3 regions of the Priestia sp. D3YE.R1 genome follow, and region 1 is predicted to be linked to each of the others. Evidence: riboswitches for the same ligand, from Rfam matches in the RefSeq annotation. Region 1 holds a riboswitch; each other region holds the start of a gene.

Region 1 (3,278 bases):
TAATTCTATTTCTTTTGTTAAATAAGAAGCTAGTAAATTAGCATTCAAACCAGCTAGCGGTTCCCCTACGTGAGTTTCTTTTCCATAACACAAGAAGCTTGGCATGATCTTGCCAATCGATCCTGAGTACACATAATTCGTTTGATCTCCAGGATAGCGGCTGAACACTGGTTCTGCATTTAGCATGAGAGAAAAATCCAGCTGATGTTTGCGCGCAAGTTCTAAAAGAACAGGCACTGCTTTTCTCATTCCGAGCGAATTTACTTCTTCATCTGGCACTGACAGCAGCAGGATGTTTCCGTCAAACTCCCCGTTGCATGCTCGTTCAATCATACTGATATGCAGGGCAATGCCTGCTTTCATGTCCATCGTTCCTCGGCCAAAAAGCCAGTCTCCTTTTATCATATCTTTTTGTACGTGCGCCGGAACTTGTTCCATATGGTTATAAAAAGTACTCGTTAACGTATCAGCGTGAAAAGCATCCTTTTTCCACTGTCCATAATCTTGTACATCCACTACATCGTAATGACTTACTAATACAACTGTTTTATTCTTATTTTTCCCTTCAACAAAAGCTGTGACAATCGATCGCCCATCTCCTGTTGAATGAAGCTCGACTTGCTCGTTTTTGTGAAAGTAAGGCAGCTTCAATAAATAAGACGCTATCGATTCAGCCATTTCCACTTCTGCCATCGTTCCTGTCACGCTAGGTATAGAAACCAATTCGCTTACAAGCTTCTTTAACTGTTCTTTTGTTTGATACAAAGATGTTTTGTTCGACATACCCTTCATCTCTTTCCTTTTTCTAAATTTTCCATCAAACAAAACGATTCGTCAATCCCTTTGACAGAGACCCTTTCATTCTATCCCTATGTATCATAGTATGCGCTGCCTTGACGCACATGATAAAAAAAGAGTGCGCGGCTAGGGCTAGCACCGCACACTCTTTTTTTACTTTTCGTCATCTTCTAAAAAGTCTAGGATACGATCAATAAGCTGTTCGCTTCCTGCATCGTTCCCATGTTCAAGAGACATTTCCATTTCAATGCTCCTTTCATAAAATATTCTTGTTTTATAACATACCACAATTCATTTCGAATGTAACCTTTAATTTGTGTAAAAATTTCGACAATTTATGATTAATTTTAAAACTTAGTGAGTAATGATTATACCCACCAGATTCTTCGATTGTCAAAAAACATGCTTTCTATTTAAAAACACTTTAAAAATAGAGGCGCGAGAAGACTTCTATAACAGACAGCCTACTCGCTCAAGCTTGGAACAGCATGATGAATAAATTTCTAGTTCATTTGCTTTTTGTACATCTTTAATATCTATGCCTACAGCATATGTACGAACTTGGTTTTCGACCACAATTTCGTAAAATGTTTCTAATTCACGATAAGCTACTTCATAATGCTTTCCTAATAATTTCACGGCTTCCTTTAATGCTTTCTCTCCTGTATGTGCTGCTACTGCTGTATGACTCATAAAACCCTCTCCTTTTAGAAAAATAAAAAAAACTCATTTTGCTTTGATGCAAAATGAGTTTTTCACCCGTTTTATCACCCAAAGCACATGCTTTGCTGGTAGGAGCACCTTACATTCGTAGGTTGCTGTGGAGTCAAAGAGCCAGATCTCTCGTCCACTCGTGATAACTTTTTAATTTAAAATTTATTTTATCAAACAATTTCATCCGCGTAAATAGAAAAATAAAAATATTTTAATTTTTCGGGTAATGGAATGAATTCAAAAAATGAAAACTTAGATTAGCAAAATAAGAAGCTGCTACAAGTAACGCCTCTTCATTTAATGAAAAAGAAGGATGGTGCCATTCATATTCTCCAGCTGTACCCATCCATACAAAAAATCCTGGTACATGCTGCTGATATACGGCAAAATCTTCTCCTCCAGGCGATTGTTCAGCTTCTACGACTTGATAACTAAGATCCTCTGCAGCGTTAATAGCCAGTTTTTCCAGCGTATCATCATTGTTTACTACAGGAAGATATGGATACCATTTAACGTCTACTGAAGCCCCGAAAGCTGCTCCAATCCCTTCAGCAGTTCGTTTCATAAGAGCCGGTATTTTTTCTCTCGCTTCTTCTTGAAAGGTACGCACCGTTCCTTCAAGCGTTACTTTGTCAGGAATGACGTTCCACGAGCTCCCTCCATGAATTTGAGTTATGCTGACAACAACATTTTGAAATGGGCTGAGATTACGGCTGACAATGGTTTGTAAACTAGTCACGATTTGACCAGCAGCAGCAATCGGATCTACTGTTTTTTCTGGAATACCCGCGTGACCTCCTACTCCTTTGACGTCAATTTCAAAACGATCAACACTTGCCATTAAAGGTCCCGATTTGATACCAATGGTTCCTACAGGAAGATCCGGTTTGTTATGCATCCCAAATATCGCTTCTACTCCGTCGAGCACACCTTTTTCAACTAGCATTTTTGCCCCGGAAGCCGTTTCTTCGGCCGGTTGAAAGATAAATCGAACCGTACCGCAAAGCTCCTGCTGACGTTCTTTAAGAAGAATGGCTGCTCCGATTATAGAAGCCGTATGAAAATCATGGCCGCATGCGTGCATAACACCGTTTACTTTAGATGCAAATGGCAGATTGGTTTTTTCTTCAATTGGCAGCGCATCAATATCAGCTCGAATTGCGATAGTAGGTCCCGGCTTTCCTCCCGCGATTTCCGCTACTGCTCCTACGTCTAATTGGAATACATCTGCTATAGAAATATCATAGTGCTTTAACCACTTTTTAATACGTTTAGTTGTTTCATATTCTTTCATTGAAAGCTCTGGAAACCGGTGCAGCTCACGGCGTATGTCTATCAGCGTATTTAGTAGTAATTGATCTGTCATATTTATCACTCTTTCACATTTCTTAATTTGGAGAACTTCTCTATCTTTTACGATAAAGAGGGTACCTCATTGAGTTTTTTATAAAGAAATACGGTCGTATAGTCTTCTGCAAGGTGCTTTTCTTTAGCTTGAACATATCCTTTTCGTTCATACATTTCAACTAACCAAGGATGTTCTTTTGCTGTTCCTAAAGACACACCTGGTGATTTAAACGTATTTTTTATTACCTCTTCCTCTACTAGACGCAGCAGCTTAGATCCAACGCCTTGCCTGGCAAACGACGGGTCTACTGCAAACCACCAAAGATGCGGAACAGCAAACAGACCTGGATGTTCTCCCAAGGCATTCGTATCGACACAGTAGCAGCGATTCTTTTCTCTTCTTCATATACATAGCAAAG
Region 2 (3,278 bases), on a different contig from region 1:
GCTCGAACCGCAAAGCCGTCATAAAGCGATTTATTAAAATGAGGCACGTTTTGATCAGCGACAATATCTTCTCCTAAATAGCGCCCGTAGCTTTCAGTGATCGATACGCGTTCGATGCTGCCTTTTCTTTTATATGTCATGACTTTTTCAATTGCTTCAGGAATTGAAATAGGTGTTCTGCTTTCTAACATACATTCTTCACTTCCTTTACGTCTGTTCACTTTTTGCGCTATGGTGTAAAATCATAGCATATCTCACTATTTCTATCATACAACAAAATTTACTGAAAAAGGATGAAAACACCGATGTCTTCTTTTACCCATTTTAATGATCAAGGCCGTGCCAACATGGTCGATATTAGCGAAAAATCTATCACTCGCCGCGTCGCAACCGCTCGTTCAAGCATACTTGTTAACAAAGAAATTCACGAAGCGATTGTCGAACATAAAATTGGAAAAGGCGACGTCCTTGCTGTTGCACAAGTAGCAGGAATCATGGCAGCAAAACGCACGTCTGACATTATTCCGATGTGTCACCCTCTTTTATTAAAAGGCGTGAACCTTTCATTTGACTGGGATACAAGCAATAATCAGTACCGTTTATTAATAGAAGCAACGGTTAAAACCGAAGGCTCAACAGGTGTTGAAATGGAAGCTTTAACCGCTGCTTCTGCCTGTGCATTAACCGTTTATGATATGTGCAAAGCTATTGATAAAGGCATGATTATCGGCGAAACGTATCTGCTTGAAAAATCAGGCGGCAAAAACGGTGACTATAAACGCACCGAAGCGTAAAGGAGGTACACGATGAGCGTACACGAACATAAATCTAAAGCAACTCAGCCCGTTCGCTGCAAAGTCATTACGGTATCCGATACACGTACAAAAGAAACCGATAAAAGCGGCGCGCTAATGATCCAACTTCTGAAAGAACACGACATGCATGTCGCTTCCTATGAAATTGTAAAAGACGACCAAACGTCGATTCAACAAGCGATACTTGCTGGCTGCAGTGATGAGGACATTGACGTTGTTCTCACAAACGGCGGGACTGGCATTACAAAACGAGACGTCACGATTGAAGCCGTTCAAGCGCTGATTCATAAAGAAATCGTTGGGTTTGGCGAGCTGTTTCGCATGCTGAGCTACACGGAAGACATCGGCAGCGCAGCGATTATGAGCCGGGCAATTGCCGGGACGATTAACGAAAAAGCCGTTTTTTCTACACCAGGATCAAGCGGTGCTGTTCGTCTAGCGATGACCAAGCTGATTTTGCCCGAACTTCGCCACGTTGTGTGGGAATTAAACCGCCAGCGCTGACAAAATGCCTATGCACACGCATAGGCATTTTCATTAATCATAGTCTTTATGTACCCACTCATCTTCTGGAATACCTAAATCTTCTCCAGAAAAACGTTCTTCTTTAAACGGATCTCCTCTAAGATGAAAGCCGTTTTGCTCCCAAAAACCAGGATGATTTTCATCAATAGCCTCAAAGCCTCGAAGCCATTTAACACTTTTCCAAAAGTACAAATGCGGAACAACCAATCGCAGCGGATATCCATGCTTAGCTGTAAGCGGCTCTCCGTTAAAAGAATGAGCAAGAAGAATATCGTCTCTCAGTAAATCTTTTACCTCAATGTTTGACGTATAGTCATTATCTCCGTGCAGCATGATATATTTACTTTTTAACTCCACGCCAACTGCCTTCAAAAAGTCTGTAAACAGCACGCCCGTAAATTCATTATCAAGCCTTGTCCATCTCGTTACGCAGTGGATATCACACTTAACCGTTGTTTGCGGCATATTCAATATATCTTGATACGAAAGCGTTACTTCTTTGTCTACTAACCCAAACACGCGAAGCGTCCATTCCTCTAAGTTATACTCCGGCACGTCCCCTTCATGTAAAATTGGAAATCGCTCCGTTACTACCTGACCCGGAGGCACTCGTCCTTTATACTTTGGATCAATTTCTGGTGTTTTCATTCGTTTGATACGGTCTGCTTTGTTCAAAAATATCACCTCGTTGTTTTTTCTACATAAAAAGCCCTTCCTTAAATAAGTAAGGAAGAGCTTCGTTTCAGCTTCTTCCTTATCTCTAAGAGCAGCGCACTCTTAAGGATTTGGCACCATTCTGTCATAGACAGCGGTTGCCGGGTTTCACAGGGCCAGTCCCTCCACCTCTCTTGATAAGGAAACAAATTGTATTTGTTTTATGTAATAAAGTCAGTATTAAGCTTTTTGTCATAATTGTCAATATTATTTTTCTTTTCCGCACAAAAAAACTTGAAAAACAGATAGAGGTATAAGGTTTTAGTCTACTAAAATACTATGTAAAGTCTTTACCCTTCTCCATCAATCATCGTATACTTCCTAGCAAAGCGCTTGTAGTAAATTTGCTCATCTTCTTGTCCATCGTTAAAAACAAGTCGATTATGATCAATATCTTTTTCTTTTAACAAATAGCCCTTTTCATTCATCAGTTGAATATATTCATCTAAATGTCCTTTTTTCACCACGTAGTGAAGAGCATCATCTGAATCCGTAGTCTCTGCTACACCTTGACTTCCCACTTCTAATTTGAATACGGCTTTTGCTGTTTGAAGGGGACGGTAATTTCCAAACACTCTTTCCCAATTTAAGAGCAGCAGCGCTCCGAAGATTATGATACATCCTCCAGTCGCTACGGTTAGTACAAATCGTTTTGACACTACTTTCTCTCCTTTACATTCTTTTTCTTCTATTTAATACAATGGCTTGCCCTAAGCTTGTTTTTACGCCAAGTCCTAGATACACAGCAGCGCCTAAAGCAATTGAAATACAAGATGTGCTAATCGCAAGTGAAGATGCAGACAGCTTATTTTCTAAAAAATAGTGAGAAGCATAATTGCAGATAACCACAGCGGCTGACATCACACTTACTAATAAAACAGGCGTCAACGCCGCTTGTCCCAGTGATTGAATCCGGTAAGAAATGGATTTTTTAATTAAATAAAAGTTATAGATAACCGATACACCATACCCTCCGTACGTCGCGACAACCGGTCCAATTTCTTTTAAGCTTGAAACCAGCAGTACGTTTAATACTATCTTCATAACAATTCCTAAGCCCAAGCCTAAAATTAACTTCTTTTGCTGATTAATTCCTTGGAGAATTGCGGCTGTTACGGTGAAAAGAGCAAATAAAATCGCAGCAGGCGCGTACCATTGCAAAACAACTCCACCGATTTCAGGACTGTTTTTCACTCCAAAAATCATCATATATACCGGCTTACC
Region 3 (3,278 bases), on a different contig from region 1:
CAGTGCTACAAGTAGATCATGTCAGTAAAGTAATTGGGAAGAAAACCATTTTGCATGATGTATCCTTATCGGTTGAGCGCGGTGAGATTTTCGGATTGCTTGGTCCAAACGGATCTGGAAAAACAACGCTAATTCGTACCGTAGTAGGACTCATTAAAGAAACAAAAGGGACAATTACCGTCAATGGGTTTCCATTAAAGGAACAGTTTACATCAGCTATGAAATCAATTGGAGCGATTATTGAAAACCCTGAGTTTTATGATTATCTAACGGGCTATCAAAATTTAAAACACTTTGCTAATATGCATGAAGGAATCACAGCAGAACGCTTGGATGAAGTGATTGCGCTAGTAAAGCTTGAAAACAGCATCCATGCAAAAGTGAAGACGTATTCTCTTGGGATGAGACAGCGTTTAGGAGTAGCTCAAGCTATTTTACATAAGCCTGCATTGCTTTTACTAGACGAACCAACAAATGGTCTAGACCCAGCGGGAATGAGAGAGTTTCGTACATATTTACAAACACTTTGCAGGGAAGAAGGCATTTCAATCTTAATCGCGAGCCACTTATTAAAAGAAGTAGAAGCATTATGTGACCGCGTTGGCATCATTCAAGACGGTGAGTTAAAAGCCGTTCAAGATCTATCTCCAAATCGTCAAGATCAAGGAATGTACGTAGAATTTGAAGTGTCTGACGCGCAAAAAGCAGCGGAACTTTTATCAAAAGAATTTGAAGTAACGATGAGATCGCATATTATCGACGTAGCGATTGTGAAAGAGCAAATTCCAGCTGTGAATGAAAAATTAGTGGACAGCGATATTTTAGTCTACCGAATTACCCCTGTGTATGAGACGCTTGAAGATTCGTTTATGTCCGTTACGGAAGGAGAGCACCATGCTTAAGTTAATTCAAAATGAACACATGAAATGGTTTCACAAAAGAAGTACAAAAATCACGTTTATCACAATAGGCATTTTAACTCTTTGTATGGCTCTTTTAATGAAGAAAGTGTCAAACAGTGCAGGAACAGAAGAAAACGTTTTGAACTTCCTGTCATTTAGTTCAGGTATGCTCATTCTTGTTCAATTTTTCGCTCTTGCTGTCGGAGGGTCAATGGTTGCAAAAGAGTTTGAAGCAGGTACCATTAAGCTTCTGTTAATTCGTCCGGCTAGACGTTCAACGATTTTAGCATCCAAATACATAACGCTCATTTTAATTAGCTTATATTACTTACTGAGCTATTTGCTTTTTTCATTTGTATGGGGAGCATTGTTCTTTGGATTTGCCAGTCTAGAAGGAGATGCGCAGCTGCTTAAAAACATTACGCTTACGTATGACAGTGCGTATATGGAAACGTTTATGATGATGACGTTCGCATTTATGCTGTCGTCTTTATTCAGAAACAGCGCGCTTGCTTCAAGTCTAGCTATTGTTGTAAGTATCGGGGCGAAAGCAGTAACTGGAATAGTATCACAGTTTGGTTTATGGTGGGGGAAATTTTTACTGTTCGCCAACACGAACTTTGTGCAGTATATGGACGGCATGAAGACGATGTTTGAGGGCATGACGATTTCATTTTCAATCTTCATCTTAGTTGCACACTTTGTCTTTTTTATGGGCGTAGCTTGGGCAGCGTTTTTAAAACGTGACGTAGCTAATTGATGTGAGAATTTTCTCACTATATATTTTTCTGAAATAGCATTTGACAATTATATAAAAAGAGATTACAGTAGTGAAAGACTATTTTTAAAACAACTATAAACTTCTTATCAAGAGAGACGGAGGGACTGGCCCTGAGATGTCTCGGCAACTGGCTGTACGCAGTGCGGTGCCAAATCCAGCAGACGATGTTTCGTTTGGAAGATGAGAAGGGTAATCTTATGATACAAATAAGAGACCTCTTCTTATCAATAAGAAGAGGTCTTTTTTTATTACGTAAACAAGAGGTGTTAAGAATGGAACAACAAAAAGGAAACGGCTGGGCGCTGTTACCGCTGGGCGTCTTTTTAGTCCTGTTTGTCGGATCAGGAATTATAACGGGAGATTTTTATAAGCTCCCTGTATTAGTGGCCATTATCATTGCAGCCATTGTGGCGCTGGCTATGAATCGTAAAGATTCACTTAATGTAAAAGTTGAACGTTTTGCTAAAGGAGCAGGGCATCCTGATATTATTATTATGGTACTTATTTTTATTTTAGCAGGTGCTTTTTCTCAAGTTGCTAAAGGCATGGGAGCTGTTGATTCAACGGTAAACTTAGCGCTTTCTGTACTTCCGCAAAGCTTAGTAGTAGTCGGAATCTTTGTTATTGGCGCATTCATTTCAATTTCGATGGGAACGTCAATGGGAACCATCGCTGCATTGGGGCCTATCGCTGTAGGAATCAGTGAGCAGGCTCATGTATCCATTACATTAGCAATTGCCGCTGTTATTGGTGGTGCAATGTTTGGAGATAATTTATCTATAATCTCTGATACAACCATTGCAGCAGTTCGTACGCAAAAAACAAATATGTCAGATAAATTAAAAGTAAACTTTTTTATTGTCCTTCCTGCAGCGATCGTTACGGTGATTCTATTGTTTGTCATGACGCTTGGCAACACGTCTTCAGTAGAAATCAAAGATTTCAGCTGGTTTAAAATCTTGCCATATATCGGCGTACTAGTGGCTGCTATATTTGGTGCAAACGTCTTAAGCATTTTAACTGGAGGAATTGTATTAGCCGGCGTAATTGGATTAGCTGATGGAAGCTACACGCTTTCTTCTCTTGCTAAAACTGTGACAGAAGGTATTGGTGGAATGTCGGAGTTAATTATTTTATCTCTTTTAATTGGTGGAATGGTTGAACTCATTCGCTATAACGGCGGTATTCAGTTCTTATTGAATTTATTAACACGACGTATTCAAACAAAAAAAGGTGGAGAATTCAGTATCGCTGGATTAGTAAGTTTAACCAATTTGGCCACGGCTAATAACACGATTTCAATTATTACGGCAGGTCCGTTAGCAAAAGAAATCTCTGATAAGTATTCAATTGATAATCGAAAATCAGCCAGTCTGCTTGACTTGTTTTCATGCAGCGTTCAAGGTCTTATCCCTTACGGTGCACAAATGCTTCTAGCAGCAGGATTTGCTAAAGTTTCACCAGTTGAGATTATTCCATTTACATTTTATCCAATGTTAACAGCTGTTTGCGGCATCATTGCAATTGTAATTGGATTTCCTCGTTTAAATAAAAAATCAAAATCATCTAAAGAGGCTGCGTAATATCAAACCCTT

What was found. Region 1 has a riboswitch for S-adenosylmethionine ahead of ACOZIR_RS15295 (hypothetical protein). Riboswitches for the same ligand answer to the same signal wherever they lie in the genome.
Region 2: linked by a shared signal. The riboswitch ahead of ACOZIR_RS05515 (sulfite oxidase-like oxidoreductase) and the one ahead of ACOZIR_RS15295 (hypothetical protein) in region 1 are both predicted to bind S-adenosylmethionine.
Region 3: linked by a shared signal. The riboswitch ahead of ACOZIR_RS20285 (Na+/H+ antiporter NhaC family protein) and the one ahead of ACOZIR_RS15295 (hypothetical protein) in region 1 are both predicted to bind S-adenosylmethionine.

The regions. Positions count from the first base shown of each region.
Region 1 covers NZ_JBLTHW010000002.1:608,848-612,125, reverse strand. Annotated here, with positions in the region: gene ACOZIR_RS15300 (M20/M25/M40 family metallo-hydrolase) at 1-783, opposite strand, end outside; gene ACOZIR_RS15295 (hypothetical protein) at 1,249-1,491, opposite strand; SAM riboswitch class I at 1,560-1,661, opposite strand; gene ACOZIR_RS15290 (M20 peptidase aminoacylase family protein) at 1,724-2,878, opposite strand; partial or broken gene ACOZIR_RS15285 (GNAT family N-acetyltransferase) at 2,926-3,278, opposite strand, start outside.
Region 2 covers NZ_JBLTHW010000001.1:1,085,349-1,088,626, reverse strand. Annotated here, with positions in the region: gene glp (gephyrin-like molybdotransferase Glp) at 1-191, opposite strand, end outside; gene moaC (cyclic pyranopterin monophosphate synthase MoaC) at 306-794, shown strand; gene ACOZIR_RS05520 (MogA/MoaB family molybdenum cofactor biosynthesis protein) at 807-1,319, shown strand; gene ACOZIR_RS05515 (sulfite oxidase-like oxidoreductase) at 1,353-2,015, opposite strand; SAM riboswitch class I at 2,092-2,198, opposite strand; gene ACOZIR_RS05510 (hypothetical protein) at 2,345-2,713, opposite strand; gene ACOZIR_RS05505 (putative polysaccharide biosynthesis protein) at 2,727-3,278, opposite strand, start outside.
Region 3 covers NZ_JBLTHW010000003.1:383,268-386,545, forward strand. Annotated here, with positions in the region: gene ACOZIR_RS20275 (ABC transporter ATP-binding protein) at 1-902, shown strand, start outside; gene ACOZIR_RS20280 (ABC transporter permease) at 895-1,662, shown strand; SAM riboswitch class I at 1,764-1,870, shown strand; gene ACOZIR_RS20285 (Na+/H+ antiporter NhaC family protein) at 1,956-3,266, shown strand.